2 regions of the Priestia sp. P5 genome follow, and region 2 is predicted to be linked to the other one. Evidence: riboswitches for the same ligand, from Rfam matches in the RefSeq annotation. Region 2 holds a riboswitch; the other holds the start of a gene.
What was found. Region 2 has a riboswitch for cyclic di-AMP ahead of kdpF (K(+)-transporting ATPase subunit F). Riboswitches for the same ligand answer to the same signal wherever they lie in the genome.
Positions count from the first base shown of each region.

Region 1: it holds a riboswitch for cyclic di-AMP, as region 2 does, so the genes downstream of both, MMB69_RS04335 (dicarboxylate/amino acid:cation symporter) here and kdpF (K(+)-transporting ATPase subunit F) in region 2, are expected to answer to the same signal.

Region 1 is NZ_JAKWFJ010000001.1:843,253-859,917, reverse strand. Features, by position in the region: gene dat (D-amino-acid transaminase) at 5-850, shown strand; gene MMB69_RS04370 (YokU family protein) at 886-1,164, opposite strand; gene kamA (lysine 2,3-aminomutase) at 1,179-2,591, opposite strand; gene ablB (putative beta-lysine N-acetyltransferase) at 2,659-3,507, opposite strand; gene MMB69_RS04355 (peptidase) at 3,534-4,799, opposite strand; gene MMB69_RS04350 (3-oxoacid CoA-transferase subunit B) at 4,813-5,475, opposite strand; gene MMB69_RS04345 (CoA transferase subunit A) at 5,460-6,161, opposite strand; gene MMB69_RS04340 (aspartate aminotransferase family protein) at 6,162-7,511, opposite strand; gene MMB69_RS04335 (dicarboxylate/amino acid:cation symporter) at 7,620-8,855, opposite strand; cyclic di-AMP (ydaO/yuaA leader) riboswitch at 9,035-9,189, opposite strand; gene MMB69_RS04330 (NAD(P)/FAD-dependent oxidoreductase) at 9,797-11,266, opposite strand; gene MMB69_RS04325 (ATP-binding protein) at 11,484-12,884, opposite strand; gene MMB69_RS04320 (YjcZ family sporulation protein) at 13,038-13,223, opposite strand; gene MMB69_RS04315 (hypothetical protein) at 13,311-13,736, opposite strand; gene MMB69_RS04310 (hypothetical protein) at 13,726-13,887, opposite strand; gene MMB69_RS04305 (DUF4397 domain-containing protein) at 14,102-14,857, shown strand; gene MMB69_RS04300 (YpmS family protein) at 14,888-15,460, opposite strand; gene MMB69_RS04295 (SGNH/GDSL hydrolase family protein) at 15,473-16,357, opposite strand; gene MMB69_RS04290 (SCO family protein) at 16,594-16,665, opposite strand, start outside.
Region 2 is NZ_JAKWFJ010000001.1:1,651,528-1,668,192, forward strand. Features, by position in the region: gene MMB69_RS09095 (hypothetical protein) at 1-123, opposite strand, end outside; gene MMB69_RS09100 (FHA domain-containing protein) at 412-1,092, shown strand; gene MMB69_RS09105 (class I SAM-dependent methyltransferase) at 1,108-1,875, opposite strand; gene MMB69_RS09110 (DinB family protein) at 2,064-2,525, opposite strand; gene MMB69_RS09115 (AbrB/MazE/SpoVT family DNA-binding domain-containing protein) at 2,646-2,921, opposite strand; gene rpsN (30S ribosomal protein S14) at 3,334-3,603, shown strand; gene MMB69_RS09125 (N-acetylmuramoyl-L-alanine amidase family protein) at 3,633-5,156, opposite strand; gene MMB69_RS09130 (GrpB family protein) at 5,717-6,250, shown strand; gene MMB69_RS09135 (DUF4397 domain-containing protein) at 6,285-6,965, opposite strand; gene MMB69_RS09140 (hypothetical protein) at 7,081-7,518, opposite strand; gene nfsA (oxygen-insensitive NADPH nitroreductase) at 7,611-8,348, opposite strand; gene MMB69_RS09150 (putative quinol monooxygenase) at 8,378-8,662, opposite strand; gene MMB69_RS09155 (ArsR/SmtB family transcription factor) at 8,867-9,181, shown strand; gene MMB69_RS09160 (CHY zinc finger protein) at 9,201-9,536, opposite strand; gene MMB69_RS09165 (undecaprenyldiphospho-muramoylpentapeptide beta-N-acetylglucosaminyltransferase) at 9,714-10,781, shown strand; cyclic di-AMP (ydaO/yuaA leader) riboswitch at 10,941-11,083, shown strand; gene MMB69_RS09170 (hypothetical protein) at 11,156-11,293, shown strand; cyclic di-AMP (ydaO/yuaA leader) riboswitch at 11,309-11,449, shown strand; gene kdpF (K(+)-transporting ATPase subunit F) at 11,828-11,908, shown strand; gene kdpA (potassium-transporting ATPase subunit KdpA) at 11,933-13,594, shown strand; gene kdpB (potassium-transporting ATPase subunit KdpB) at 13,616-15,691, shown strand; gene kdpC (potassium-transporting ATPase subunit KdpC) at 15,705-16,271, shown strand; gene kdpDN (KdpD-like non-kinase potassium sensor) at 16,325-16,665, shown strand, end outside.

The DNA.
Region 1 (16,665 bases), 810 kb from region 2:
CAAGATGGAATTAGCATATTATGCTGGAGAGTTTAGAGATATTAATGAGGCTGTTATTCCAATTGATGAACGCGGTCACCAGTTCGGAGACGGTGTTTATGAATTTATTCGCGTATACAGAGGGATTCCGTTTTCAATTGAACGTCACTTAGACCGCTTAGAAAGAAGTGCAAAGGCAATCTTTATCGAACTGCCGGTTTCAAGACAAGAGCTAAAGGACATCATTCATCAAGCAATGGAAAAATCAACGTTAAAAGACGCCGATATTTATATTCAAGTTACGCGCGGGATTGCTCCTCGAAATCATTTATTTCCCGATGTACCTGCACAATTAGCACTCACAATACGCCATCCTCGCCAAACACCTGAAGAAGCCTATGAAAAAGGCATTTCCACGCTTCTTTTGGAAGACGAACGATGGGCTAATTGCTATATCAAATCATTGAACCTACTTCCTAACCTTCTGGCCAAACAAGCTGCGGCTTCTAAAGGATGTAAAGAAGCTATTTTAGTAAAAGACGGATACATAACCGAAGGGTCGAGCAGCAATGTATTTGCGATAAAAGACAACGTCTTGTTCACCACTCCTGCCACAAGAAAAATTCTATCCGGTATTACGCGCGCTAACGTACTGGAATGTGCGCAGGAACAAGCCATTCAAATCCGAGAACAAAACATGACTCCTTCCTTTTTAAAAGACGCTGATGAAGTTTTTATTACGAGCACATCTGTTGGTCTCTTGCCCGTTTCGAAAATAGACGAAGTCGAACTTCCAACTTTCCGTCCTGTTACAGTAGCTTTAAAACATGCCTATAGCCTGCGCACTGCTGGAACAAAGGCTTATCAATAAGCAAAGCCGCCCCTTACAAAATAAGGGGCGGCTTTTTAGAATTTAAAGTAGTTGCGCTTTAATAATCTTGGCACTTTTAATAGCTCATCATACCGAATGGATTCATCAAGTTTTTTTGTATCGACAAGAAGCAGCTGTGTTTCCACTTCTTCTATGATCTCTTCTTCTTGATATGACATCCCGCAACCTGAACAGCTGATACATGGCATATGAGTAATTTCAATACTTCTCGTTCCGTCTGGCAATTCCCAGTATGCGGTATTGGTTGTTTCTACCGCTTTTTCTTCTTCGCACCATGCGCATTGAACAGTCATATTACAGGACCTCCTTAAGATGATGGAGCATCGTCGCTTTTACCGTCTTTTTTCAATTGAGCTTTAAACTTTTTATCTTTTAATTCATCTCTTTTTTCACGTTTGTCTTTTAGGCTTTCGTGAGCACTGTCACTTTCATATGTTTTACGTCTTTTTACTCTCCCTAACCCTTCCGGTACAAGGTTGAATTGAGTATCATTCATAAGACCCGAGATGCCGATGGAAGAATCTTTAGCATCCGATGCTGGATAAACAGCTCGAAAATAATCATCCGCTCGCCCAGGCACATAGCTTTCTGGCTCCGGATATGTCGTAATCACTCCTTCAAAGTTTCGCAGAACAACTTTACTTGCGCTTTGACTAATAATATAGTTTGGCTGAACCGCAATCTTTCCTCCTCCTCCTGGCGCATCAATAACAAACGTTGGAACAGCATAGCCAGACGTATGACCTCGCAGCCCTTCCATGATTTCAAGCCCTTTGGAAACAGGTGCTCGGAAATGCCCAATTCCTTCTGATAAATCACATTGATAAATATAGTAAGGACGAACGCGTATTTTCACTAAATCGTGCATAAGCTTTTTCATGATAGCTACGCTGTCATTAATTCCAGCTAAAATAACCGCTTGATTGCCAACTGGAACGCCTGCATCAACAAGCATTTCACATGCTTTTTTTGTCTCTTCCGTAATTTCAATCGATGTATTAAAGTGAGTATTTAACCACACTGGATGATATTTTCTTAAAATGGCACATAAATTTTCCGTTATTCGCTGCGGAAACACAACGGGTGCTCTTGTGCCAATTCGAATAATTTCCACATGGGGAATAGCTCTTAAATTCTTCAAAATATATTCTAAAATATTGTCATTAATCAGCAAACCATCACCGCCTGAAATGAGTACATCTCTTACTTCAGGTGTTTTGGCGATATAAGCAATCGCAGCATCTAACTGCTTTTTTGGAACGCCCATTCCGATTTGTCCTGAAAACCTTCTTCGAGTACAGTATCTGCAGTACATCGAGCATTGATTGGTAACTAAGAACAAAACGCGATCAGGATAGCGATGAGTCAACCCTGGCACTGGAGAATCTTCGTCTTCATCTAGGGGATCTTCTAGATCGTATTTTGTTTTATGAAGTTCTTTGCCAACCGGGACAGACTGCATACGGACGGGGCAGCGAGGATCATCTGGATTCATTAAAGATGCATAGTAAGGCGTAATATTGAGCGGAATTGTTTTGGTTGAAATGCGCACTCCTTCTTCTTCTTCAGGAGTCAAGTTAATGACCTTTTTTAAATCATCTAACGTTCGAATTGTGTTTGTTAATTGCCAAATCCAGTCATTCCATTTTTCTTCAGGAACATCTTTCCATAACTCAATGTCTTTCCAACGTCGGGACGGCTTATATAAATCATATAACATACAATCGCTCCTTTATGAAGATTTACTATTGTTATATGTTACAGCCCATAAATTGGTTAATTATTTCTCACCCTTTACTTTTTGATAAATCCTTCACCCATACGTTCATATCTTCTAACGATTTATAAATGTAACAATTATTCGTTAATCGTCCCGTATAGATATACCCAAGCTGATGAAAAGCTGCATTCATTCCAAATGAAAGCGCTCTCGCTATTGTGTATGCACAAAAAATATGTCGCTGTTTTAGCTCCTCCTCTAGTGCGCTTAATAAATGCTTCATGAATCCATACTTTCGGTAAGCAGGGAGAGTCGCACAATCCGTTAGTTCAGCATTGTGATAGACATAGTCAATTTCAGCAGAAGCAGCGCTAACGATATCGTTCTTGTCAACTATGATATAAAACAAACTATCTTCTTGAAGCAAACTAGAGAGATACTCTTCTTCGTAGAGGGGAGTAGGATACACTGTGAAGATTTGACGGTAGAGCTGAGAAAGTTGTTTAGCGTCAGATGAAATGGCTCGGCGCATGATCAGTTGATTCGATAAAGGAGAATAATCAGATGTCGGCAACTTCAAAACATCTTGAAGCAGCTCTGTTTCTTTTAACGTCTCCCCGCTGTCTCGGCGGGATTGAGACGTATAATAGCATAAAAGATACGCGTCGCTTCCGTTAAAATAGTAGGGAACAGTTGCTTCTAAAGAAAATCCCAAGCTCATCCAGTCCAACAGATGTTCAGCACGTGCTTTTATAATCCACTTCTCGTACATTGCCTTATCAATTTCTTTATATATATAGCTGTAAATATCGTTCACATTTCCCCGGTAATCATCTATTCTCAGACGCTTGTTGCATTCATCTAAAAAAAGAGTCATAGCAAAGGTTGGTTGACAAATTTTTTCTTGTTTCGCCATTTGTTTGTATCCTCTCCCTTTTTAGCTTAGTCCGCAATACTGCACCAGTCTGCTACCGTGAGAGCAATAATTTCGGCTGCGTCAAGCATCGTTTGAATACAAATATACTCATTCGGAAAGTGGGCCACTTCTGTTACTCCCGGTCCAAACACAACTGTTGGAATATCCCCTACTTGTGACAGTATCCCTCCGTCGGTTCCCCAAGGAGATGCTTCAATGATCGGCTGATTCTGTTTCACTTGATAAAAAGAGGACGAAAGAGAGGTCATAAGCGGATGCTCTAATTCAATTTCACCGGGAAGCCAGTGGGCCCCAAACCATTCCAAGTCGACAGGATGCTCAGCAAACCACTCATCAGACTGAGGCAGAAGTTCAAGCCAGGATTTCATTTCTGCTCTGACATTTTTCATTTTTTCATGCGGAGCAACTCCTATCCTGCCTTCTAATATTACTTGATCAGCGACTGAAGAAGGCCACGTTCCTCCTTGTATATTTCCGATATTAATCGGCACGGGAATGGGAATTTTATTATAGAGCGGATCGGTAATTCGGCTGTTTCTCTCTTTTTCAAGACCCTCAATATGTTTAAGCACAACAGCGGCTTTTTCAATCGCACTCACACCTTCATACCGAGTCCCTCCATGTGCTGCTACTCCATGCACGGTCACTCGAAACCACATGGAGCCTTGCTGTTTAGGGAAGATCTTCATGTTGGTTGGTTCTGGAATAATGGCACCATCTGCTTTGTACCCTCTAAGTACGCAGGAAAGTGTTCCTGCACCTCCGCTTTCCTCTTCTACTACGCTTTGAAAAATAACATCTCCTTTTAGTGAAATATCTAGCTCTTTCAACGCTTGAATAGCTAAAAGTAACGACACATTCCCTCCTTTCATATCCGTTGCTCCGCGCCCATATAAGTTTCCATCTTTTACAACAGCCGTATAAGGGTCTTCCGTCCACTGTGAAAGATCTCCGGGTGGCACTACATCAATGTGCCCATTCAAAATGATGGATTTGCCTCCGCCTTTCCCTTTTAACACGCCTACCACATTCGGACTGTCTCGAAAAGTAGAACGGTTGGAGGCAAAAGCTTCATGGCTACGAAGTATTTTTTCGTCCGGTTCCCATATATCAATATCTAACTGCAGCTGTCGAAGGCGTTCAATGACAATTGCCTGCGCATGCTTTTCAGAACCTTGTACGCTTGCTTCTTCTACGAAACGCTTGAGTAAACGCACTGCACTTTGACGATGCTCTGTCATCCAGTTATGAATAGATTGCTGTAGGTTCATGTAATGGTCCTCCTTATGGTATCGTAATCAATTGATCACTCAGGCGAACTGTCGCTTCTGTTGAACTCAAAATATCCTCTACGGTATAAGGAGACATTAACTCTGTTAGAAGAAGCGCATCTTTTTCTACTTTAAAAACCGCCCGATCTGTAATAACTAATCCCACGCAGCCCGAGGCAGTCAAAGGTAAAGAGCACGTCTTAACCAGCTTCGGTTCTCCTGTCTTGCTCGTATGATTCATTAGCACAATGACTTTTTTCGCTTTTTGAGCTAATTCCATCGCTCCTCCCATACCAGGAACTCGCTTACCTGGCACAATCCAATTAGCTAAATCCCCTTTTTCACTCACTTCTAACGCACCAAGAATGGTCATATCGACGTATCCTTTTCGAATCATCGCGAAGGCTGTAGCACTATCACAGTATGAAGCCCCTTGAACGGTAGTTGTTGGATAGCCTGCTGCATTGCAGACATTCTCATCTTCTTCACCTAAAGGAGGCGAAGATCCTAAACCTAAAATTCCGTTTTCAGCATGAAACATCACATGAACAGCGCTTGGTACATAATTAGGAATAAGAGAAGGAATGCCAATCCCTAAATTAACAATCATGCCGTTTTTGATTTCAGCCGCAGCACGTTTTGCAATACGATGACGAATATCTATTCCCAAACCCATTTCCAATTCACTCCTTTTGAAGGGACAATATAATCCACAAATACACCTGACGTCATCACGTTCTCTGGGTCAATGTCGCCAAGAGGAACGATTTCATCCACTTCAACAATAGTGATACGACCTGCCATAGCCATTAATGGATTAGTGTTTCGAGCGCTTTTATCATAAAGCAAGTTGCCGAATGGATCTGCTTTTTTTGCATATACAAAAGCCACATCGGCTGTGAGTGGTTTTTCAACTAAAAATGTCTTGCCGTCTACTTCCACTTTTTCTTTTCCAAATTGAATAATGTCATTTTCAATTCCTACATCAATCAGTACTCCTCCGAGTCCAACTCCTCCCGCTCGAATCCGTTCAGCAAGCGTTCCTTGAGGAGAAAACTCAACTTTCAGCTTCTCTTCTGTCATCAGCGTTCCAGCTACTGGGTTCGATCCAATGTGAGAAGCGATCAGTTTTTGAATTCTTCCTTGGCTTACCAATTTTCCCGCACCAATATGGGGAAAGCCTGAATCATTACAAATCAATGTAAAATTTGATTTTCCGCTTTCGATAAGGCCGTCAATAAGAGAAGGCGGACTGCCTACTCCTCCAAACCCTCCTATCATCAGCGTAGCAGCATGATCCACGTATTCAATCGCTTGTTCCACAGTTGTAATCTTTTGAAATGAGTTTTCGACCTTTGTCACTTATTTCACCTCATTTCCCTGTTTTTCATTTTGCACTTCATGTAATGTTTTCGAAAGCAGATCGACCGCTTCATCAAGTTGACGATGAGTAATCGTAAACGGTGGCGCAATAATAATACCGTCTCCTTCGACTCCGTCTGTTCCTGCTTGCGAAGGATAAAGGAGAAGACCATTTTTTTGGGCTTTACTTATTACGCGTGCCGTCATATTTTCCGATGATGAAAAAGGCTCCTTCGTTTTTGGATTTTGCACAAGCTCAAGACCAACTAATAAGCCTTTGCCACGTATATCACCAATGATAGGGTAAAGAAGTTGAAGCTTCTTCAATTTCCCTACTAAGTAGTCTCCTTTCACCGCTGCTTCTTGAACAAGATCATGCTTTTCAATATAGGTTAAAACAGCTATCCCTACAGCTGATGACAACGGATTAGCGCTTAGCGTATGTCCGCTCATAATTAATTTGGATCCGTTCATAATAGGTTCAATCGTTTTGCTGCTAGCCAACGTAACGGCTATTGGTGTATATCCTGCTCCCACTCCTTTTCCAAGCGTCATGATGTCTGGTTTAACTCCCCAGTGCTCATACGCAAACATCACGCCTGTACGCCCAACTCCCGTCATGACTTCATCCGCAATCCATAAAACATCATATTTATCGCAAATTTCTCTTATCACTTCATAATAGCCGGGAGGAGGTGTAAGGGCTGCTCCGGCTGCTCCTACAATGGGCTCTGTAATAAAAGCAGCAATATGTTCAGGGCCGGTTCGTTTGATAACTGTTTCCAATTCGTGTGCACAAGCAAGATTACAGGATGGATAGGTTTGCTGAAACGGACATCGATAGCAATAAGGAGGTGAAACCGAAGGATAATCTTCAAGCAAAGACGAGAAGCGTTTTCGTCTTCCAACGTGCCCTGACATAGACAGAGCTCCTATGGTAATACCGTGATAGCTCATCCAGCGTGACAAAACCTTCGTTTTGGTTGGCTTTCCTTGCTCTTGAAAATGCTGAATTGCCGTTTTCATAGCCGTTTCAGTCGCTTCTGTCCCGCTGTTAACAAAAAAACTCCACTGGAAATGATTGCTGCTTAATTCACATAGTTTCTTAGCTAAGGCTTCTGTTGGATCACTTGTAAACTGCGACCGATATACAAACGCAACTTTCTGTGCCTGATCGGTCATCGCATCAATAATTTCTTTTACGCCGTGTCCGATACTTGCTGTAACTGCCCCTGACGAAGCATCTATGTACCTTTTTCCATCTTGGTCGTACAAATAAATTCCTTTTCCATATGAAATAACTGGGTAGTCATCGTCGAGCAGCGGCTTTATCACATGGGTCTTATTCATTTCCGCACTCTCCTTTCAAACACATACTCTTATTAAACTGTATGCTGAAAAGAAGAGTTTCTTGCCAATAAAAAAAGCCCTAGCATATAGCTAGAGCTTTTGCGCTTATTAAGCCGATTGCGTTACAGATTTATCCATACGCTTTGCTTCTGACTCAGCCACAATAACGGCACACGCAGCGTCTCCCGTAATATTTACAGATGTACGAAGCATATCAAGCAAGCGATCAATTCCGATAATCAATCCGATACCTGCTACAGGCAGGCCAACCGAACTCAGTACCATTGCTAGCATAATGAGACCAACTCCCGGCACACCTGCTGTACCAATACTAGCAAGCACCGCTGTCAATACAACCGTCACAAGAGCCCCCAGCGATAGGTCAACGCCGTATACTTGTGCAATAAAAATAGTCGCTACACCTTGCATAATTGCCGTTCCATCCATGTTAATGGTAGCACCTAACGGCTGAACAAAACTGCTGATGGACTCCGGGACACGAAGATTTTTCTGTGCCACATTCATTGAAATCGGAAGCGTTGCATTACTGCTTGATGTACTGAAGCCAACTGTCATCGCAGGAGCAAAACCTTTAAAAAATTCAATTGGGTTGCGTCTGGCCATAAGAGCGACAGTTCCACCATACGTTACGATTGAATGGATGAACAGCGCGAGCACGACTACAATCATGTATAGACCCATCGCTTTAATTGCCTCCCAGCCTTGACTTCCAACCGCTGTTGCAAGAAGACCAAATGTTCCGTAAGGAGCAAACTTCATCACTAGATTTACAAGGTACATCATTAATTCATTGCCTTGCTCTAGTAAATTGTAAAGCCCTTTTGTTTTACTTCCAAGCATCGTAATACCAAAACCGATAAAGATAGAGAAAACGATAAGTTGAAGCATATTCCCTTCAGCCATCGCTTGAATTGGATTGACTGGAATCATATTTAAGAATGTCTCTCCAACCGGCGGTGCTTTTTCGGCTTCAAAAGAAGCGTTTTTTGTATCAAAAGATCCAAACGTACCCGGTTTAATTGCATAAGCTAAAATTAAACCGATAATAATCGCAACGGTTGTTGTAACTAGGAAGTAGGAAACTGTTTTAGCCCCGATTCTTCCTAGTTTTTTAGGATCTCCTAAACCTGCTACACCTAAAGTGATCGAGAAAAACACAATTGGTACAACAAGCATTTTAATTAAGCTTAAGAAAATTTGGCCAAGCGGTGTAAACAAGTACTTGTCCAGCGGAGCAAAAGCACTTGGAGCAAAAGCATTAATCAACACTCCTACAACAGCACCAGCAATTAGCGCGATAATAATTTTTGTCGATAGCTTCATAGATTTACCTCCCGTAAATAAATTATATTAGAATGATTCTAACTACCATACTTATTTTACCATGCATTGAGAACGATAACACTCAAAATATACAATATATTAAAAATTTTCAGATTAATAGTTTAGGAATATTTTAGCTATACAAAAAACCATGAGAATATCATGGTTTCATAGACCTGTTATTCCCTCACTGAATGCTTACGGAGTTAGCTGTCGGATTCGGGTACGTGAGTTACCCCACTTGATTCATTCAAGATTCACCCCAAGTACATTACGCACAAATATGGGTCCCCCGTTCTCTTATAAAACAAAAGAGATTAAGCAAATAATTTTTTTAAATGTTTTTTCATGATAATAATTGTTACTTTAATTAAAATTCATTTTATATGATCCTGTCAACTTTTTATTCAAAAATAATGCAGTATTTTATCATAAAAAGTTGAGAATTGTTGTATTTTAAAATATTCACATCATATTCTAATAAAACACAAACACTTATTTAACAAGACTTACAATCTAATAGATAAAAAATTAACTCAAAAAATAGTTTGTGAAGTGAACTTTCTTCTCATTAAATTCCATTCATAAATTTGCATAATTATTCTAACGTACGCGTACTTTGCTGCTTCCATAAATATTTTACTCATCAAAAAAACAACTCTTTCCAACTGTTGATTTTATCCTTATTGTACTGCTTGATATAAACTCCCTAAAATTTCACTGACTTTATTGATAGAAAGAAATGGACATTATCAATTCGCCTTATTCTATTTAATTCTGCTCACGATAGACGTACGGATTCCGTAATTTTTTTAAAAAAAGAGCGGGTAATTATCATATAAAACTATCGGAGTTTGAGCGGTACAAGTTCTTTGCTTTTTACTTATTCGCTCTCATTATTTAACACATATAAAAAAAGAGGCCGTGACGGCCTCTTTTTCTTATACAGTAACAGGTTCAGAACTTGCTTTGCGATTCTTTAATTTTTCAACAATGTCACGCGCTACCCACACACCGCACGCACTTGCCTGCGCGAGTCCTCGCGTAATACCAGCTCCGTCTCCTCCCACGTATAAACCAGAGATTTCAGTTTCAAACTTATCGTTTAGCTTTGGACGAGCTGAATAAAATTTCGCTTCTACACCGTAAAACAGCGTATGTTCAGAAGCTAAACCAGGCGTTACATGATCCAGTGCTTCTGTCATTTCAATTAAGCTTTTCATCGTATTGTAAGGAAGCACTAAGCCCAAGTCACCCGGTACAGCTTCTTTTAACGTTGGTTCTAAAAAGCCTTCTTTAATTCGATTCGCTGTTGAACGACGGCCCTTTAGAATATCTCCATACTTTTGAACAACTAAGCCCCCGTTTGACAGCATATTAGCTAACCTTGATACTTCGTGCGCATATTCGTTTGGTTGATCAAATGGATCCGAAAATTTATGAGAAACAAGCAGCGCAAAGTTCGTATTTTGACTTCCAAGCTTCGGATCTTTGTATGCGTGTCCATTTGCTAACATAATACCTGAATGATTCTCTACTACCACATGTCCTGAAGGATTGCTGCAGAACGTTCTGACTCTTGTACCTACAGACGTATTGTAAATGAATTTCCCTTCGTACAAGTGCTTGTTGATTTCTTCCATAACAACGTTGGATGTTTCTACTCGAACGCCGATGTCCACTTGATTGTTAATCATTTTTAAACGGCGTTTTTTTAGTAAGTCGCTCATCCACTTCGAGCCGTCTCGACCTGGTGAAACAACCACTTTATCAGCCGTAATTCTTTCACCGTTTTTCAATTCAATACCGCGCACGATATGCTGACCGTCTTCTTTTTCTGTTATTAAATCGGCTACTTCCGTTTTATACTGCATATCAATTTTTTCTTTTAAGTATTCATAAATGCTTTTTAAAATTTCTAAATTTTGCTCTGTTCCTAAATGACGCACCTGGGCACGCAATAGCTTTAAACCTGCTGCGTATCCGCGTTTTTCAATTTCACGAACTTTATCAGTTAACGGATCCGTAATCGTATCGGTTGCTCCGTGTTTTAAATTAATTTCATCCACATATTTAATTAAATCTACCACCTGTGATTCAGACAGATAATCCGTCATCCAGCCTCCAAATTCACTTGTGATATTAAATTTCCCGTCTGAATATGCGCCGGCTCCACCAAAACCATTTGTGATAGAACAAGCAGGCAAACAGCCAGCAAACTCTTTTTTGCCAACCGCAGGCGGACATTTTTCAATTTTTTTCTGAAGAATCGGACAATTACGTCGATAGATATCGTGTCCTTTATCGATTAATAAAATAGTTGCTTCCGGTAATTTTAACGTTAACTCATAGCAAGTAAAAATCCCAGCGGGTCCTGCCCCTACCACAATAACATCATAATTTGAGTTCATTGTACATTCTCCCATCATCTTTTTTCTTTGGGTAAAAGATAAAAGTCATTGACCGAATTTTCTTTTTTTATTATCATTCGGTTATTTTCTAGCCATTTGATAATATATCAAAAACAAATCCTTTAGTCAACAATATATACGAACATTAAAATAAAAATATAAAAAAACATTCGTTTTTATTCCAGTCAAATAAAAACCAGTGAACGAATAGCAAGCGCTATGAAATGTTCACTGGTTCTTTAATATACGGAAGAGCAATTTCTACTTTTGTTCCTACTCCTACTTTACTCGCAAATGAAATATGCCCTTGATGCTGTTCGATTATTCGGTAGCTAATCATTAAGCCTAGCCCCGTTCCTGTTTGTTTAGTAGAATAAAACGGTTCACCTAGCCGGGCTAAAGATTGCTCATCAATTCCACAGCCTTCATCCTCGATAATGACCATGCCGTATTCATTTCTTTTCTCAACGGTGACTTTAACTGTACCTTTGCTCATTGACTCAAGCGCATTTTGAATTAAATTAATAAAAACTTGTTTAAGCGCATTTTCTTCACAAAAGATTGTAATCTCATCACTAATTTCATTAATAATACGACAGTTTTTATAATTGGCGTGTGTATCTAATAATAATGTCACGTGACGGATGATTTGATTGAGACTTTTTGGGTGGTATGAATTTTCAATTTTAGGCTTGGCCAGCGTTAAAAATTCTTGAATAATGGATTCGACGCGATTCAATTCTTCAAGCATAATATCATTGTATTCTTCGTTATACTGTTTTGATGCTTTTAACAGCTGAATAAACCCTTTAATCGCCGTCATTGGATTACGAATTTCATGTGCTACTCCTGCCGCTAACTTGCTCACCATTGTAAGCTTTTCAGATTTGCTTGCCATTTCATCATATTTTTTCCGATCCGTTACGTCGCGAATAATATACTGAATGGCATCCTGTCCTTCAAACTTAATTTTGGTTGCCGAAGATTCAATAATGACGACTCCTTTTTTAGTCAATAGTTTCACATCAACACGTGGCCTCACGGACATTCCATTCATCAGCTGAACCATTCGTTCTTTTACGATTTCTAAATGTTCGGGATGAATAAAATGAAGCCAAGGACGCCCGATATACTCTTCTTTTTTCTCGCCGCCAAGAAGTTTAACACCAGCGGGATTCAAATATTGAATTCTGCCTTCTCTTGTTACAATAAATGCATCTTGGCTTTGCTGGACAAACTGCTTATATTGCTTCATTTTCCGAATGACTTCCTCTTGCTTTTGAATACTTGAGGAAAACTCTTTCCACTGAACAACTAAGAGCGGAATATCCCCTTCCGTGCGCTGAATATGGATGTGCATCGGAAACTGCTGATCTACTTTTTTCTTAAGTAAAACAACTTCTTCCTCTTGCTTTCTTAACGCTTCCACTTCATGCTTTTCAATAAAAAAGCGATTTGGCTCTTCAAATACATTACAGGAAAGAAGTCGTTCCTCCGTCGTTTTAAAAAGGTGGCAGCACGCTTCATTTAAAATTTGGATATCTCCATCCATATTCATTACGAGCATTGGTGTAAATGACATTGAAAATAGCTGTTGAAATACTTTTTCCTTTTCCATATATTCACCTTCGCTTATTGAGTTACTAGCTATAGTATAATATGGTAAATGTTGATTTGGCAAAATTTTTTTATTATTTAAACAATTTATATGTAAGTTTGTCCTTTTCCATCTGTTATAAAAAGCTCGCACATGCGAGCAAATGAGGGCTAATCAGCAAAAACAAGTACAGCCAATGATGATTAATAAAATAAATAGCACAACAATTAATGCAAATGACTGGCCCGTTCCACAATGATGATAACCGCCAATTGGATAGCTAATTGGATAGTGGCAAGTATCATATAGGTGGTGATAGCCTCCGTGATGGCATGGGTCGTAACAATCGTAGTTATACATAGCAATCTCTCCTCTTGTTTTTTTCATTTCGTACACTGTACTTTATATGCGTTAGTTGATTGTCCTGTATGTGCATTCGCCCATTTTTTACTTTCTCTTACGCCATATTCGCCTTTTGGGCTGCAACGTATACGAAAACAATAAAAGTAAAATACTTCCCATCACCAGTAACGTAGTAAAATCTTTCATAAACTCAATAATGAACCCTATATACGGGAGATGGTATGCGTAGCTTCCAATTACTTTAGAAGAAGCAGGCAAAGAATCTCTTTGAGCTGTAACTAGTACATCAAGCTCTTGATTATGGGCCAGTACAAGTTCATTCTTTGAAGAAGATGATTCGTCTCCAAAGACAACTATATCTCCGCGATGCAGGTGGTGATAATCCGTTTCTTGAACGGTCACAGTGAAACCAAATAGGCTTGGAACTGTACTAACAAATAAAAATGTAAAGCAAATTGCATAAAGAACAAGTACATATCGAAACGCAGAAAACATACATTTATTGATCATAGGTAATCAGCTCAATTCGCTCGGTTACTTTATTTAGCGCGGGGGTAATGTGAATAAATGAAGTAGAGCGCTCTGTAAATTGAATTAAAAGTAGCAGCAGTAAAAAACTTAACATAATTAACCGTAGCATCCGAGCATAAAAATCGCGCATGCTCTCACTCCTTTTTTCTATACTAAATTCGGTCGTACAATAAGCCTTCAGTCAATAATTTAATTCAGTATATGCACATAGAGGGCATTTGGCTCATTGTTTCTCCTTGGAGGTCTCGGGAGTGATCAGTGATCGGCATAAATTATGAGTTTTAGCATATGTTTGGTTACGTATGGAAATGTTTTTATACTCCGACAATAAGGGAGCTGAACATATGGCTAATTATTCCTTTGATCAATATATTAAAAAAGCAATAAAATACGATTTTCTAGCTAACTACTATAAGTATAGTGATCCATCTAAGCATATTCATTATTATCAAAAGCATTTGTACTATATCCAGCAGGCCATCTTAACTTCTTCTGAAAATACGAATTTACGCGTAAATCCGCCGCAAATTCGTATACTTCATGCTTCTCCAGATTCTCCATCTGTAGATATTTATATTAACAACAAACGAGTGATTCGCAACTTAACTTATAAACAAGAAACAGATTATATTGAACTACAAGAACCTGGAAGATATACAATTTCTATTTATCCCGCTGGAGAAACGGGAAGACCTGTTTTAACGGAATCATTTACATTTGAAGGAAACCAAAATTACACGGTAGCGGCGGTAGATGAGCTAAACAAGCTTGATTTATTATTTATCTATGACAATACGGATGTACCAAGTGGAGAAACAAAACTTCGGTTTGTGCACCTTTCTCCTGATGCTCCTGCTGTGGATATTGCCGCTAGAGGCGGAGACGTCATTTTTTCTGGAGTGCAGTTTAAAGAAGTCACAAAATATTTGCCTTTGTCCCCCATGCATGTTCAACTTAGCGTACGCATAGCAGGAACCAAAAATGTAGTACTCGAAATCCCGGCACTGAACCTTCGTCCGAATCGAACATATACGGTATATGCCGTCGGATTTGCTAAGAACCGTCCTGCATTAGAAGCGCTGATTTCCCAAGATCGTTAACAAAAAAACCTTCCAAATTGGAAGGTTTTTTTATTCACTGCGCGAAATTAAACGTACGCGAATATCATCATTTTTCAAATCAAACTTTTGTACTTTTACAGCAAAATCACTCTCTAACTTCATCTGCTGTAACGCTACGTATACTGATTCATTCTTTGGATCGATCGTTACCCATTCTGGTAGCGCAAAGTTATTATTTACGTATCGAAGCACTGTGCGGACAGGAAGCTGCAGCTTTCCAACAGAAAGCGACTGCTGTTCAAGCACAATATCTCCATTTTTTTGTACGATTGGATCAAATGTCATTCGAATATTAATATCATCGCCGAATACTTGAATCGTACCGTCTACTCTTACTACATCGGTAAGAGTAATTTTGTAGTTAAGCGGCTGATTCTTAAATTCTTTTTTTAAATATTTATCAATCAGTACATTTAAGTCCGCTTTTTTAGCCAAAATAGTTAATTCTGCGTCTCCTTCTACTTTTTCAGAGGGAGTTGGATTGGCCTTGTCAACCGGTTGAAAAATAAACGCAATAATAAGGATAGCCCCTAGAACATTAATCCCTAATAACGCGATAAATAGGGTTTTCCACTTCTTCATATAACAATCTCCTTACTCGTTCCCACTCTCTTTCGTGTTTTTCTCTTTTTCATCAGATGTAACTTTTTCTGCTGTTTCCTTTTTCTGGTCTCCAACGAGAGGATCTTCTTCCTCCATTGATTTACTAATGCGCTCAGCCATTAGTTTGTACCCTTTTTTATTAGGGTGAAACTCGTCTTTCCCTAATAAATTTACGTCAGAATCATAAAAAATATCATCAATTTTTACATAACTTACATTATCATATTGAGAAGCAATTTTCTCGCTTGCCGCATTCCATTCATTAATAACAACATTAATTTCTTTCACATCACTTAACGATTTAAAGAATGGATTATAAAAACCAATTAAATAAATATGAGCATTAGGATTAAGCTTACGTATACGTGAAAACACGTCATTTAGACGTTTTTCATATTTTGACTGCTGTGATTCAAACGTCTTAATTGAGATATTGTAAAAGTAATCTCTTACCACTTTCATCACGTCATTGCCGCCAATCGTCAAGAAAACGATGTCTGCTCTTGATACTTCAGCTGCTACTCCCGGCTGATTTAACCTCGCTAATAGCTGATCCGTCCGGTTTCCTCTTTTACCTAAATTCTCTGTTCGTACATTTTGCACTTCATTTTGTTTAGAAAGGTATTTAGTTAAGTATGGTACATAACCGCCTTTTTTAGACTCATCTCCTACTCCTTCTGTTAATGAGTCGCCAATGGCTACAATATCTAAATCTACAGGAAAAAAGCCTTTCGGAATATGCTTTTTAGGTGTTAAATCCACTTCTTTCTGAACGGCTTCTTCTTTATTGTCCGTTGGCAAAAAAGTCGTCGTCGAACAGCTCGCTAACACCACCGCACTCATACTGCTTATCACTATACTTTTCCATTTTCTCATCATAACACCTACTAACTATGCTGTATTCTCGCTGTCACAAGCAATACTGCTTACCGCTCTGAATAACTATATCTTTATATCTTATCATACTATGTCAAGTTGATATTTTACTACGTTTCTTATATATAGTATATGTAAAAAAAAGGATAAGCATGTTTCTTTCATAAAAATATCCGCTAACACATCCCTGTAAAGATAGCTGTGTTTGGCGGATAGATTTGACGGATTTATAGCTCTTACTGAAGGGTTTTGATATCTTTTAACATATCTTCATAAGGAGGATCAGTCACTCCCTGATAAGATTTTTG
Region 2 (16,665 bases):
ACCTGTTAGAATAAATGATCCAATAATCAACAATACCAGTGCAACGCGTCGTTTAATCGCTTGAATTTCTCTATCTTTTGGCAAACGTCCCATTGGTTTTCCTCCATTATGTAAATATTTCACGTATTTTCCTATTTTACTCTGCTTTAAAAAGAGAGAACATATGTCAAAGTTACTAAAAATCAAATTATTTTACAAAAAAATTGTATCCCCGTTCCAGCAGGGCAAAGAATACGTATTTTTTCAGTTAGAAAAGGACTGCTCTAAAGGTTTACTTACATGGCAACAACCTTTATCATATAACTGACTATACTATGATGTTATCCAAAGTTGGAAGAAATCTCAATAAATGTGAGTGTTATAATTACATGATAAGAGTCAGAAAATTTTAAAAAAGAGTGTGAGCAAACAATGGACGGTATGTTGATTATTCGGAACGGTGCTCCTTTTTATGAAGGAGCTTCCGTGCCTATTCCAAAAGATAAAGCCTGTATTATCGGACGAAGCAGTGAAGAATGGGAGCCTTATCTGGCCTTTCAAAGTGCTTACATTTCACGCAAGCATTTTGAAGTAACTTACGAAAGCAATGCCTTTTTCATTACAGATTTGTTTAGTAAACACGGGACAAAAGTAAATGGAGAAGAGTTACAGCCTGGAACCCCTCGTTTATTGAAAGAGCAGGATGTCATTACCTTAGCAAATGAAGAGGCAGCTTTAGTATTTAGAAATGATGATATGGATGCAACCCTCGATTTAGGACCTTTGCTAAAACAAATAAATAAACCATTTTACACATTAGATCCAATTTTGCAGAAAGTAAAAGTAAAAGAGGAAACGTATATTCTGTCAGATAAAGAATACGCGTGCTTAGCTTATCTTCTAGAATACAACAATCAATTTGTTTCAAAAGAAGCATTAAAAAAAAGCGTTTGGCCTGAACGAGTAGAGTCAAATGGAGAAATTCTAGTAGCAGCGGAAGAGCTGAATGCGCTGATTTACCGGGTTCGCAAAAAAATAGGAACATATTTAGAAATCGAAGTGATTCGAGGAAAAGGATATTGGCTACACTTTAACGAGAATGGACGTGAATAGAATCACGTCCATTTTTTAATCTCGTTTTACAGCATGTACACGTATATGTTTGGCTTCTGCTAGCCAAGATCCATTTTGAAACAGTTTATCTTGCATTCGATTTTCTAAGCGCGTAATGAGGACATTTTTAGTTTCTGTCGTCACGTGAGCAAAAAGAGGGGCTGCATTTGTTTCTAGCCAATTACGCAAGCCGTTTTCCCCTTTTAACAAGAAGGGACGGCTGTAGTGAATGGCCGTGGTGACTTGAAAATTCTGTGATTCCAAAAGAGAAGAATATTCAGCTACAGAAGGAAAGTACCATGGGAAATCTACATCGTTATAAGGGATATCAAACGTTTTAAATTGACGAATGATTTCTGTGAAAATTTCGTCCATGTTTCCTTTTCCCCAAAATTCTGCTACAAATCGGCCATTTGGTTTTAAAGCATTGTAAATGTTTTTAATGACAAGGTGAGGGGGACGGATGTCGTGTAAAGTTGCATTGGAAAAAACTGCGTCAAATTGTTCGCAATAAGGAAGGTTAAGGGCATTTAACTGTTCAAAGGATAGAGTCGGGTACTGATGACGAGCCTGTTCAATCATATTTTCAGAGCAATCGATGCCTGTTGCATGGACATGAAGCTTATTGAGCTGCGAAATAAATTCGCCAGTGCCACAGCCAATATCTAAAATATGTTCGCCAGCTTGAGGAGAAAGAAGGTTCATAGCACTTCCTCCAAATGAAGAAACAAACGGAAGATGATACACTTGAGCAATTTTTTGTTGATTAACAGTTTGACTCATGAAGTGATTCCTCCTTTGTAAAAGATGATGACTATCGTTTTATAAGAAGAAACAAGCTTTGAATAGTAGATATGAAGTTATTGATAGAATTATACCATATATCTTACTTATTATGCCGAAAACTCCAAAGAAAAAGCGCACCAAACTTCTAGCTTGGGCGCTTACAAGCACGAACTATTTTCTAACCATTAACCGAACTGAACAAATAGAGGAAGATCTGTATGACCCATCTCACGTACGTAGACGTATAAATTTCCTTTATGATGAATTTCATGATCAATGGCCATTTGTAAAAGTTGTCTTCCGGGAAGCTTTCTTCCAAACGCTGCAGTTGCGTCAATGGTCTTGTTTAAATCATCTTCACTTAGTGAACGTAATACGTCTACTGTTTTTTGGGTATATTCAGCTGAAAGATCTGATAATGACTTACCGCTAAAATCAGCTTTTTGACCAAGTGGAGATAAATCACCGGATTTTACCACTGATGCAAATGCATAAAAGGATGTTAAAATATGCGTAGATAAGTCAAAAGCGGACATAGATGTCGGGGCAGGCTTGTATTCGTAGTGACCTGCTTCAATTTTGTTGATTAATTCATTAGTTACGTTTCGATGTGCTAAAAAGTGATGGGTCATTTGTTCAACTGTCATGATAAAAGGCTCCTTTATTATGTATTCGCTTCTGAGTATAGCATTTGAAAATCAGAAAGCGAAGAAAAAACTTTATCAATAAGAAAAACAGCTGCATATGAGCAGCTGCTTTTCTTATTATTAGAAATTACGTTGTTTTAACTCTTCAAGCAATAACTCCATACCTTCGCGGCTTAAAGTTAATTTGCCATCTGCGATTGTTACGTTGTCAGAAGATACTTCGCCAGTAATCGCACAAGCACCGTTCGGCTCATATTTCTTTAAAATAATTCGATCTGTTTCGACAAAAATTTCAACAGGATCTTTTACATCTATTTCAAGAACACGTCTTAACTCTTTAGGAATTACGATACGACCTAAATCATCTACTTTTCTTACAATACCAGTCGATTTCATTTTTAATCACCTTTACTTTTATATTTTATTGAGTACGCAAAATATTATTTTTGGAATTTCTAAGATGATTATATACTAGATAACCGCTAAATTTGTCGAAGTTATTAATATGTAAATGAACTGTAATATTATTGAAATATTATCTGTAAATACAAATCCTCCTACAATATGGAATATTTAGGGCTCTTTGTATGATATAGGAGATGAAGGAATTAATTACATTTGACATACAATTTTATTTATGTTTATGCAGCAGCCTGGGGGGAGGCTACATGTGAATGTGGAAGCAAATAAGTTGAAAGAATGAAGAGAATATGATTAGATTAAAGGAGTAACTTGCTCAAAATAATTAAATCGTAATGATTACGTATTTCAAATAAAAAAGTAATAAATCGAAAGGATGACAAAGAATTTGGCTAAAAAATCAAAAGTTGTAAAAGAACAAAAGCGTCAAGAGATGGTAGCGAAGTATGCGCAATTGCGCCAAGAGCTGAAGGAAAAAGGAGATTACGAAGCGTTAAAAAAATTGCCTAGAGATTCTTCGCCAACGCGCTTAAATAATCGCTGCCGCGTTACTGGTCGTCCGAGAGGCTACCTTAGAAAATTTGAAATGTCACGCATCGCTTTTAGGGAATTAGCCTACAAAGGGCAAATTCCAGGTGTTAAAAAAGCAAGCTGGTAGTATAAAAGCCCTCATAATGAGGGCTTTTATTATTTATTAGCTGCAAAATATCGAGCAATTCCTTGGTAAATACCTGTAGATATTTGCTGCTGATACGCGTTAGAAGAAACAATTTGCTCATCGTGAGCATTTGATAAAAAGCCTAATTCAAGAAGTACAGCCCGCTGGTTGTTTTCTCGAGTAACATAATAATCTCCAAAACGAACCCCCATATCCTTCATAGAAGGCGCGTTTTCAGCCATGCTTTCTTGAATGTATTTTGCTAATTCTTTATCTTTGGATTCACTGTAATAAAATGATGCGATGCCGTTTGCAGAAGATGCAGTAGAAGCGTTATAGTGAATGCTGATAAATGCATCTGCATGCTTTGCTTCACTAACGTTCACTCGTCCGCTTAGTGAGATAAAAGTATCGTTTGAACGCGTCATAAATACATTTGCTCCAGCATTAGCTAAGCGGCTTGCCACAAGTTTTGCTGTTGTTAACGCTAAACTTTTCTCAATCGATGACTTGCCTGAAGTGCCAGGATCATATCCGCCGTGCCCAGCGTCTACTACAATAATTTTATCTTTTAAAGCAGCAGAAGGAGAAGGCAAACTAGCTGAAGGTGTAGAACCAGCCGCAGCTGTTAACCCTTTTGATACCCATGCTGTTTGACTCGCAGAGTATTGAATTTGCACCCAGTCATTCGTTTCATTTACTTTTTTGAATCTTTCACCTGCTCTTGCTACACGAATGATTCCCGCATTTAAGCTCGGCTGACTTCGCAAATTTGAAGCTTTTGTAATTTGAATAGACTGGGCTGTTTGTGAAGACTGTCCGGAATCTGCTTGTAAATACTGACTTGCTACCCAGCCCGTTTGGCCATTTGCCGTTTTAATCTGTGCCCACGACCCGCTTTCTTTTACTACCGTTACTTTGGAACCTCGCGATAAGTTCGTCACGATAGACGCGCTTGTGCTTGCTGAAGAACGAACGTTCAATGAACTGGCATTAACGGTCGCTGACTTGGCTGACGTAGAACCTGAATCATTAGTCGGCGTAGAAGAATCCGAGCCTGCTTGTAAGTACTGACTTGCCACCCAGCCCGTTTGGCCGCTTGCCGTTTTAATCTGTGCCCACGATCCGCTGACTTTTACCACCGTTACTTTGGAACCTCGCGGTAAGTTCGTCACGATGGACGCGCTTGTGCTTGCAGAAGACCGAACGTTTAATGAGCTGGCATTAACGATCGCTGACTTCGATGTTGAATTTTCGGTAGACGTACTGTTTGTTTGCGTTTTATTTATGTATTGAGATGAAATCCAAGCGTCTTTACCGTTATAGGTAATTTTAGCCCATCCTTTGCTTTCATCTACTATATTAACGGTGTTTCCCTTCGTTATTTTTCCAACGATAGCACCGCTTGTACTAGGCGTTGCACGTACATTTAACGATGTAGCAGTTACTTTGGCCGATTCAGCTGCATCTGCATCAATTGAATGCAAAAAAAGCAATGAAGAGCTTAAAAGAACAGAAGAAACGGCTGTGTACATGACATGTTTTTTATTCATTTTTTCCTCCTTGCAAATTACAAATTTCAACATAAGGTTATTGGTATACAAAGCATATATCGGCAAATAGTCCAAAATTTTGAGTGAAATCTACTATTATCTCATAATACCGATATTATCCATCATACTATATGTCGAAATTCAATTGTATAATGAATTTGAACTATCTGCCATCCTTGACTATAAAATTTTACATTAATGTAAAATATAATTATATTAAAGGTGGAATTTAGCGATATTAAAGACCTTTAATCCTTTGTTCATCTGCATTTTGAGGATATGTCTTCTACTAGCAAAAACGTAAAATAGTATAAAACAGCTGAGTGTGAATATGATAGAGGAAAAATAGAAAATAAAAGCGTATCTATCTTTTGAAGGAGGAAACATCCACAATTATGAAACATGTAGAATAAAAATAACAAAAATATATAAAATAATACAAAGCCTGTCTATAGGGGTGTAAAGCTCTTAGCATAAACTAAAAGTAAATAGTTAGAAAATTCTTTCTTTTTACTTTAAAACATGGTACAGTATAAAAAAGTGAAAGGGTGGAAACTGATATGCGAAAGATTGTTCAGTATGAAACAAAGTGGTCGCTTTTGTATCAAATGGAAAAAGAAGCGTTGCTTAATACACTAAAAGACTTTTCAGTAGACATCGAACATATTGGAAGCACGTCCGTTCCAGGATTGGCAGGTTCACCAATCGTTGATATTTTAATCGGAGTCAAACGTGAAGAAGACATAAATGAAGTGCGCGCTATATTAAAAAATAAATCCCACGTATATGTAGCGGAAAAAGAGATGTTTGTCTTATTAAAAGAAGGCGTTCCAGCTGCACACTACCCTCCAATTATGACAGCTAAAAATGCCCGTAAGCTCATTCCGCATGATGCTAGAAGAAGTCATGTGTACGTAACGGTCAGTGAATCACCTTACTGGAATGAACGAATTAATTTCAGGGAGCAGTTACGCTCGAGCGAACGTGCTAGAAAAAAATATGAAGGTATGAAATACGAGCTTTCAAAACGATTGTGGAACGATATTTCTACCTATGAGTACAAAAAAGAAGAATTTATTCAGCGCAGTCTATAAAAAACGTCATTTCAATTGAAATGACGTTTTTTAATTAATTATCTTGTAAAACAATGGTCTCAAGCTTGTCAGCAGTATTTACTGCGAGAACCGTATAGTTTTTACCGCTTTGAAGATTTGTTCCAGGAAGACTTAGTACTTCTTTTCCATCTGCTGTGGAAACAGATAAATCATACGAACCCGGATTTACTACTTGATAACCTGAAATGCTTTTAAAAGACAGATCTTTAAATAAAGGAGCAGCACCTTTAGGACCTACGTTTACCGCAGGAGCATCAGGAGATAAATGAGCAACACGTAAGCTTGCTTTTCCATCCATTCCTTGCTTATTATTCGTGAAAGCCTGTAGTTCAAGGTTTTCTGCTTTATTTACAGCGGCCACTGTATACGATTTTCCACCGTCTACAACAAGGGTAGCTTCAATGATGGAATCTTTTGTTCCTTTTGTCTTCGCTTCGTATACTTCTACTTTATGAGAACCAGCTGACAAAGGCAGGGAGTTGGAGACATCTTTAAACTTTGCTCCTTCTACTAAAGCTTTGTCATCCACAAAAATGTCTACAGCAGGAGCATCCGGTGAAGCATGAACGATGCGAACTTCTGCATTTTGAGCTGTTCGCTCATCTGCAGCAGGAGGTGTTTCAGCGGCAAATACTAACATGCGGCTAAGTGCCAAGAAGGCAATTACTGCTACCATTACGAATAGTCGTTTCATCAAGTATCACTCCTTTTTTAGTATACACAGCTTTATGTAAAGAGAAGGACTGTGCAGTTGTTAGCGTATACTAAATAAAATCAACTATTCGTTTGTTTGTTAACTTTTGATGTGTTTACTGAGATTTCTGACGAAAAAATCGAAGAATAGCCAAAATATTGTACAGAGCTGTTAAGAGCCATGTCAGTAAAAAGCCTAGGCCAAGCCCAATATTGGCATCTATATACGTATGCGTGAATTCATCATATACGACGTAGGAAAGAGGAGCAATCGACAATAAAAATAGAAGAAGAAACAAAAGCGTTTTCCATTTGTTTAAAGTGAAGGTTAAATAAAAGAAAAGGAAAGCAGCGAACAATAGAAGACCGTCTCGAATAGCCCAAGGTAAAACGCCGATATGTGGATTAGCGAGAAGAAAAGTCGGGACAATTGAAAGGAGGAAAAGGAGAGAAAGTAAAGTCACGTGAAGAGTGTGCTTTTTTGTAACAGCCGGCACCAATAAAAACGCTGCGGTTGCACTTAAAAGAAAATTACAAATTAAAATAAACTCCATATCAACACCTCATTTATTGAGTATTACTTTTAGTCTATTCAGCACGCTGTTAAAGTAGATAAAAAAGCTGCGATGTTCATCGCAGCTTTTGGTTATTCGAATTTAAATCCTTGTTTTTCAAGCATCGCTCGAACTTCTGGATAATAAATGGTTTTATAAATAGCTGATACAGTTTGTGACCAGTTGCGGTCATCTGCATCATTTGTTCTGTTTTTCATATACTCTGCCATTTCAGCATCATAGTCTTGAATCAATGACTTTAAGTCGTGATTATAGCTTTCACGATGGTGCACGGCCGCTTGTGGCAATCGAGGCTTTTTCGCAGAACGATCTGCCGGATGTCCAACCACAAGACCGCTTACTGGAAATACGTATTCCGGTAGATCCAGCAGTTCAATGACTTCTAGCGGCTTTCTGCGAATTCCTCCGATTGGGACTGTACCTAAACCGAGTGATTCGGCTGCAACTGTTGCTGCTTCTAACGAAATTCCAGCATCGGTTGCTCCGACTAAAATTGACTCAAGCCCATCAGTTACGCCAAGAGGAGCATCGTTAAGCTCAGCTGCAATCTTAGCACGATTAAAATCTGCGCAAAAGATTAAGAATAGAGGAGCTTGGTCAATCCACGCTTGGTTGCCGGCAAGCTCTGAAAGTTTTTTCTTCTTTTCTTTATCTTGGACGCTAATAATAGTAACTTGCTGTCCATTAATAGAAGAAGCGGCTGACTGAGCAGATTGGATAATCGTATCTAAATGCTCGTCGCTTACTGCTTCGTCTGTATACTGACGGATAGAACGGTGATCTTGAATTGTACGAATTGCTTCATTCATGATGCGTCATCCTTTCAAAGAAGTTATTCTTAGCCTTGTAATGTTTTTACATCTAAAGGTGCTACAAGTACGCCAGTTTGAGCAAATGCTACAAAACTTTGGAAGTGAGCTGATTTATTGTGTGCTTGAATTGCTTCTTCGCTTTTCCACTCTTCAATCATCATAAATGTGTTAGGTGTAAAAGCATCTTCAAATAGTTGATAGTTGCTGTTTCCTTCTTCTTGTAAAGAATGCTTAATTAGTTCTTGTACGTTTTCTAAAAATTCTTCTCTTTTTGCTGGGTTAACTTTCATTGAAGCTTGTAAATGAATCATGGGTGATTCCTCCTTTAATAATGATGGTGCTTTATATTATTTGTTTTGTTTTTGATCTTTCATTCAATTTATGATTAAAATGAAGATAAGTTCGAATATCATCGAACAATGAAACTATAACACCAATTAAATAACAGTGCAAGGAGTTTAGTTCGAAAGTTATCGAACATTGATACACAAAAGAAGCTGTGTTATATTTTAAGCATGAGAAAACCTTATCAACCACCGAAATCTGAAATTAAATTAACGCCTATTTTACACGCGTTGAGTGATCCTAACCGGCTGCGAATTGTACAGTGTTTAGCGACAAGAAAGGAGCAGACCTGTTCGTATTATCAAAAATTAAATGTATCAAAATCAACGCTATCACATCATATTAAAGTACTTCGCGAAGCTGGAATTATCAAACTACGTATAGAAGGTACGCAGCACTATTATTCCTTGCGTTTAGAAGAACTTGAGGACTTGTTCCCAGGTCTGCTTCCTTCCATTTTAAATATAGATGAGCAGTTATTTTAAAAGCTGAACGACGTTTTGTTCAGCTTTTTTGTTCAAAATAAATGTGTCCATGCAGGCTGCATCCGGGATTAAAAGAAGAACGACAGTGAGGGCAAGTCGAGTTACAGGTTAAATATTCATGAATTGATAGCTCATGTTTACATACTCCGCAAAGAATAGCTTTTTCATTAAACATAGCTTTTGGCCACGTTTTAATATCATGATCAGCATGTCCGTTATGACATTGATAGCATGGATAATATGTATTACAGCAATAAAATTTTATTGCAATAATATCTTTATCCGTACGGTAGTGCATGCAGCGCGTTTCGGAATCCACCGTATCACCTTTTACTACAGGTGCAGATTTGTTCATTATCATCACTCCCTATGAAAAGTATAGCATGCTTTTATACGCCTTATCATACATATGTAAAAAGAAAAATGCTATAATAAAACCATCGTTTTACATGTCAGATTGCATGCTAAAAAGATCAGATAAAAATTGATGTCAAAACAGATCAATTAAGTGAAGTAAAGAGAGGAAGAAAAAATGAGTAAGCAAGTTATCGTTTTTACCGGAGGCGGAACAGCTGGACACGTAACACCAAACATTGCCATTATGAAAGAATTAGACAGTGAAAAATGGGATATCCATTATGTCGGTTCTCACAATGGTATCGAGAAAGAATTAATTACAAAATTAAACGTTCCATATCATGCAATTTCAAGCGGAAAGCTGCGTCGCTACGTAGATATGGAAAATGTAAAAGATGTATTTCGAGTAGCAAAAGGAGTTGGCGATGCACGTCGCGTGCTGAAAAAACTAAAGCCTTCTCTTGTGTTTTCAAAAGGCGGTTTTGTCACAGTTCCTGTTGTAATGGCTGCTAAATCGCTAAACATTCCCGTGTTCATTCATGAAAGTGATTTAACACCGGGACTGGCAAATAAAATTGCGCAGAAATTTGCCACTAAAATTTTTACTTCTTTTGATGAAGCGGCAAACTATTTTCCAAAAGAAAAAGTGCAGGTTGTTGGTTCACCTATTCGAAAAGAATTATTTAGCGGAAGCGCAGCGAACGGGGAAAGCTGGCTTCGCTTTTATGATAAGCGCCCAATTTTAACGATTATGGGCGGAAGTTTAGGAGCACGCCGCATCAATGAAATTGTTCGAGAATCCTTGCCTGAACTGCAAAAGAAATTTCAAATTGTACACCTGTGCGGAAAAGGCAATATTGATACAAGCCTTGAAAAAGAGTCGGGCTACCGTCAGTTAGAATACGTAAATGAACAGCTTCCGGATGTTCTAGCAGCAACTGATTATGTGATTACACGCGGCGGATCCAATGCCATTTTTGAGTTTTTAGCTCTTCATAAACCGATGATGATTATTCCTTTATCAAAAGCACAAAGTCGCGGAGATCAAATTTTAAATGCACAATCCTTTAAGAAAAAAGGCTACTGTATGGTTGTAGAAGAAGAACAGTTAACAAAAGAGCTGTTTTTGCGTGAAGTAAATGAGCTTCAGCAGCAGGCAAGTACGATGAAGCGTACAATGCGTGAAGCAACAAAAACGGATGCCATTTCAATTCTTGTAAATGAAATTGAGAAAATGAGCTAAAAAAAGCGTTCTTATCGAGGAGATAAGAACGCTTTTTTTTCTTTGAATCTATTATTTTAAAATAATGAATAAACAGCAAAAAATAAAGCTTTTAAAATTTCAAAAAATGTTGTTGACAGTAAAATTTAACAGGAGTAAGATTACTCTCATGAAACGTTCCACAGTGAAACGCTGAGTCTTTCCTGAAAGAGAGGGAAAGAGCGGAGGACCCAATTATTAGGGGTGAATCTCATAATTGAGTAGGGTTACTTTCTTGACCCGAACCCGTCAGCTAACTTCGTAAGCGTTAAGAGAGAGGATGGTGTAATGGTGGTCGTTTTCTATAACAGCGGATAGCGCGTTCCTTTCAAAATATAGGTGAAAGGAGCGTCAAGATGCATATATCTAAGCAAATGATTCAAATGATTGAATATCGAGCAATATGCGATCAGCAATCTTTTGATCTAGCAAACCGCTATTTGTCTACGTTAGCTAATCAAAGTATTAAACGCAGCAGTAAAAAACATAATTAAGCCTAAAAATTAAATAACAAATATACGCTTAATCAATTATGAGCGGGGGACCCAATATTTTGTACGTATGTACTAGGGGTGAATCTCTTAACTGAGTAGGGTTACTTCCATAACCCGAATCCGACAGCTAACTCCGTAAGCGTTTTGGGAGTAAAAAAATTCGTGTCGATCACGGCTTATTTGTCGTGCATTAAACCGCGGAAGAGGACTCTCTTCTGCGGTTTTTTTAATGAAAAAAATAGGAGAGCAGGTTATGTCTGCACCGTAAAGAGGATATAGTAGGGCTTTTAAAACGAGATCAACAATACGTGAGGAATAAACAATCAAAAATAACCTTTCGCAGCTAGCTCACTTGGGCGTGATGCTTTACGCACAGAAACAGTCACTACACTTAATCATTGGTGGTAAGAAACAGTTAGGAGGGAGCAACTTGGATATGATCATGCTTGGAACGCTTGCCATATTAACAGCTGCTATGTACGGAATTATTTGCTGGTCGTCTCATGTAGTAGACGAAAGAGAGGAGAAGTGAACATGTCGTTCATTTTGTTAGGTATTTCAGTTCTCGTTTTAATTTATTTAGTATATGTACTGTTAAATCCAGAACAATTTTAATAAGCGGAGGAATAAAACGTGGGGATTTTTCTACTATCAGTTGCGCTGCTGCTTGTTTTTGTAGCGCTTATTGCAAAGCCCGTAGGTATTTATATAGCGAATGTGTTTTCAAACGATAAAAACACTAGCTTGATAGGGAAGATAGAATCGGTGATGTTTAAAGCGGCAGGAATTAAAGGGCATAATCAGACGTGGAAGCAATATGCACTTGCTCTCGTTTTGGCGAATACGTTTATGATTTTTGTGGTGTATCTTATCTTCCGGTTTCAAGGGGTACTGCCGCTTAACCCAAGCCACATCAAAGGAATGGATCCGGCCCTTGCTTTTAACACGGCCATTAGTTTTATGACAAATACGAACTTGCAGCACTACAGCGGTGAATCAGGTTTGTCTTATTTCTCGCAGATGGCCGCCGTTGTATTTATGATGTTTGCTGCACCAGCAACGGCACTTGCAGTAGCAATCGCTTTTATTCGTGGGTTGGCAGGGAAGGAAATGGGAAACTTTTTTGTTGATTTTGTGAAATCAATTACGCGTGTTTTACTTCCTATCGCTTTTATAACAGGCATTTTATTTGCGTTTTTAGGTGTTCCTCAAACGTTAAGCGGAACGGTGACTGCCCATACATTAGAAGGGGCAACACAGCAAATAGCAAGGGGACCAGTTGCTTCTTTTCTTTCAATCAAAGAGCTAGGCAACAACGGAGGAGGGTTTTTTGGTGTCAATTCGGCTCATCCATTTGAAAATCCTAACGCGTTGAGCAATGTATTACAAATTGTCCTTATGCTTTTATTGCCAACCGCACTTCCTTTTACGTACGGAAAAATGATCGGACAGCGTAAGCAAGGTCGCATCTTGTTTGTAGCGATGAGTATGCTGTTTATCGTTATCTTAAGCACAGCGTTTGTAACAGAGTGGGGCGGTAACCCTAGACTTGATGCTTTTCATCTAAATGAAGCGAGCGGTTATATGGAAGGAAAAGAAGTCCGGTTTGGTGTCGGTATGTCAACTCTGTACGCCATCGTGACGACAGCAAGTGAAACAGGCGCGGTTAACGCGATGCACGATACTCTTACGCCTCTTACCGGGTTGTTAACGCTTGGAAATATGATGTTAAATACTGTATTTGGCGGTGTCGGAGCAGGATTTATGAATGTCATGATGTACGTCATCATCGCCGTATTTTTATCAGGTTTAATGGTTGGAAGAACCCCGGAATACGTAGGTAAAAAAATTGAAGGAAAAGAAATGAAGCTAATCGCCGTGACGCTTATTCTGCAGCCGCTGTTAATTTTAGGGGGAACCGCCGTAGCGCTCACTACTCATTTAGGAATAGAAGGTATATCAAACCCAGGCTTTCACGGCTTAAGTCAGGCACTGTATGAATTTACATCGTCAGCAGCAAACAATGGATCTGGTTTTGAAGGACTCGGTGACGCAACGCCGTTTTGGAACATTTCTACGGGAATTGTTATGTATATTGGACGTTACTTCGGACTAATTACGATGCTGGCGGTATCAAGCTCACTAGCATCTAAGCAGCTTGTTCCTGAAACACCGGGGACATTTAAAACGGATACGTCTTTATTTAGCGGCATTTTAATTGGAACTACCGTTATTGTAGGGGCACTTACGTTTTTCCCAGTGCTTGTACTTGGGCCGGTTGCTGAGTATTTGACACTGTAATTAAGAAAGCGGAGGATTATAATGAATAAACGGAATTTTACGAATAATCTTGAATTTGATCGTAACAGTCACATTCAAGGTGCTGTAGATAAACAAACTTCATCGATTTTTATTCAATCAGTAAAGCAGGCTTTTATCAAGCTAAGTCCAAGAACGATGATAAAAAACCCTATCATGTTCGTAGTAGAAATCGGATTTGTTATTACGCTTTTTTTAGCTGTTGTTCCAGACCTTTTCGGAGAAAGCACAGTAAGCGCAGGCTTTAATATTGCCGTATCCCTCGTGTTATTTTTCACAATTGTTTTTGCTAATTTTGCAGAAGCATTAGCAGAAGGCCGAGGAAAAGCACAGGCAAACTCATTAAAGCAATCGAAAGGTGACATTACAGCTAATAAACTTCAAAACGGGCAAATAATACAAGTATCGGCATCGCAACTAAAAAAAGGAGATATCGTCGTCGTTTCACAAGGCGAAATGATTCCTGGAGATGGAGAAATCATTAAAGGACTGGCATCTGTTGATGAATCGGCCATTACCGGTGAATCGGCACCTGTTATGAAAGAAGCAGGCGGGGATTTTAACTCTGTAACTGGAGGTACAAGAGTTGTCAGCGATGAAATTACAGTTAAAATTACGTGTGAACAAGGTGAATCGTTTTTAGATAAAATGATTTCGCTTGTTGAAGGAGCAGAGCGTCAAAAAACGCCAAATGAAATTGCGCTAAATACGGTTTTAACAAGTCTGACGATTATTTTCTTATTAGTTGTTGTGACGCTTCCTGTATTTACAAACTACTTACATTTTCAGCTCGACACGGCTATTTTAATTTCACTGCTCGTCTGCCTCATTCCTACGACGATTGGAGGATTATTGTCAGCCATTGGAATTGCTGGGATGGATCGAGTTACGCAGTTTAACGTGATTGCCATGTCAGGAAAAGCAGTAGAAGCAGCTGGTGACATCAACACAATTATTTTAGATAAAACCGGCACCATTACGTTTGGAAACCGAATGGCTCATCAATTAACGACTGTAGAAGGCACAGACGAACGTGAACTTTACAAATGGGCGTTTGTTTCTTCTCTTTACGACGAAACACCAGAAGGGCGCTCAGTTGTTGATTTTATTCAAAACCGTATGGGAGTAGAAGATCTTAGAAAAACGCAGGGAACGTTTGTAGAATTCAAAGCTGAAACGCGAATGAGCGGCATTGACCTACAGAATGTATCTGTACGGAAAGGGGCAGTGGACGCCGTCACGGCATGGGTAGAGTCAAATGGCGGGAAGATTCCCTCTGATTTGCAGCAAAAAGCAAACGAAATTGCAGGAGCTGGTGGCACGCCGCTTGCCGTCGCCGCTGATGATAAAATTTACGGCTTGATTTATTTAAAAGACACGGTAAAACCAGGAATGAAAGAACGCTTTGATGAACTTCGTAAAATGGGCATTAAAACAGTCATGTGTACAGGAGATAATCCATTAACCGCAGCAACCATTGCAAAAGAAGCTGGAGTAGATGAATTTATTGCGGAATGCAAGCCAGAAGACAAGATTCAAGTGATTAAATATGAACAGCAGCAAGGAAAGCTAGTTGCCATGACAGGTGACGGGACAAACGATGCCCCTGCACTTGCTCAGGCTGATGTTGGCTTAGCAATGAACAGCGGAACCTCAGCAGCTAAAGAAGCAGCAAATATGGTGGATTTAGATTCCGATCCCACAAAAATTATTGAAGTCGTTTCGATTGGAAAACAGCTATTAATGACAAGGGGTGCCTTAACTACATTCAGCATCGCAAACGATGTTGCTAAATATTTTGCCATTATTCCAGCGATGTTTACCTTGGCGATTCCGCAAATGGAAGCTCTTAACGTAATGAAGCTGAATTCACCTCTATCTGCCGTATTGTCAGCGCTTATTTTTAATGCGGTCATTATCCCGCTGTTAATTCCCTTAGCCATGAAGGGAATTGCGTATAAGCCGATGAGTTCTAACGCCCTGCTGCGAAAAAATTTGTTCATTTACGGATTAGGCGGGGTATTGGTTCCCTTCATTGGGATTAAAGCAATTGACTTACTACTTTCATTTGTAATGTAGAGGAGAAGAAACGATGATACAAACAGAACGAACGGGAAGCATTATTGTTCGCTTAACAATTATGATGATAATTCTTTGTGGTCTTATTTATCCTGTTGTGATGACAGGCATTGCTCAGACGGCTGTTCCAAATAAAGCAAACGGCAGCTTAATCTATTCAAACAAGCATCAAGTTATCGGTTCTAAGCTGATAGGGCAGCAGTTTACGAGCAATGCATTTTTTCATGGCAGAGTCTCTAGTATCGATTATAACGGGGCAGGATCTGGGTCGTTGAATTTAGCACCTTCAAATAAAGATCTTACGAATCGTATCGAAAGATCAGTAGCGGCGTGGAAAAAAGAAAACGAGTTACCAAAAGGCGGAATTCCAATTGATGCCGTCACAAATTCGGCTTCTGGACTCGATCCGGATATTACGCCACAAGCTGCATATGCACAAGTAGAGCGCGTAGCAAAAACAGCGCATATTAACACCAACACGCTAAAAGAGCTGATCAAAGAACACACTCAGCAAGGAGCTTTTGGTGCAAAACGAGTAAATGTAGTAGAGCTAAATTTAGCTGTTCAACGAGAGCGCTAATTACATGCACTCGCTTCATGTATTGAAGCGAGTGTGATAAAGGGGCCTGAACAATGAAAGAAAAAGAAGCTCATCCATACTTTCGAAGAAAAACTCCGGAAGAACTATTGCGTGAACTTCATGATCAGAAGCGCGGAAAGCTTAAACTCTACATCGGTGCGGCGCCGGGAGTAGGAAAGACGTATAAAATGCTTCAAGATGCGCACGATTTAGTCAAAGAAGGCGTAGATGTCGTAGTTGGATATGTAGAAGCACACGGCAGGAATGAGACTGAGGCGATGATTGGAAATCTAGAAGTAATCCAAAAAGAAACTATTTTTTATAAAGGAAAAGAATTACAAGAGCTTGATTTGCTGGCGATTGTAAGAAGGCGGCCAAAAGTTGTAATTATCGA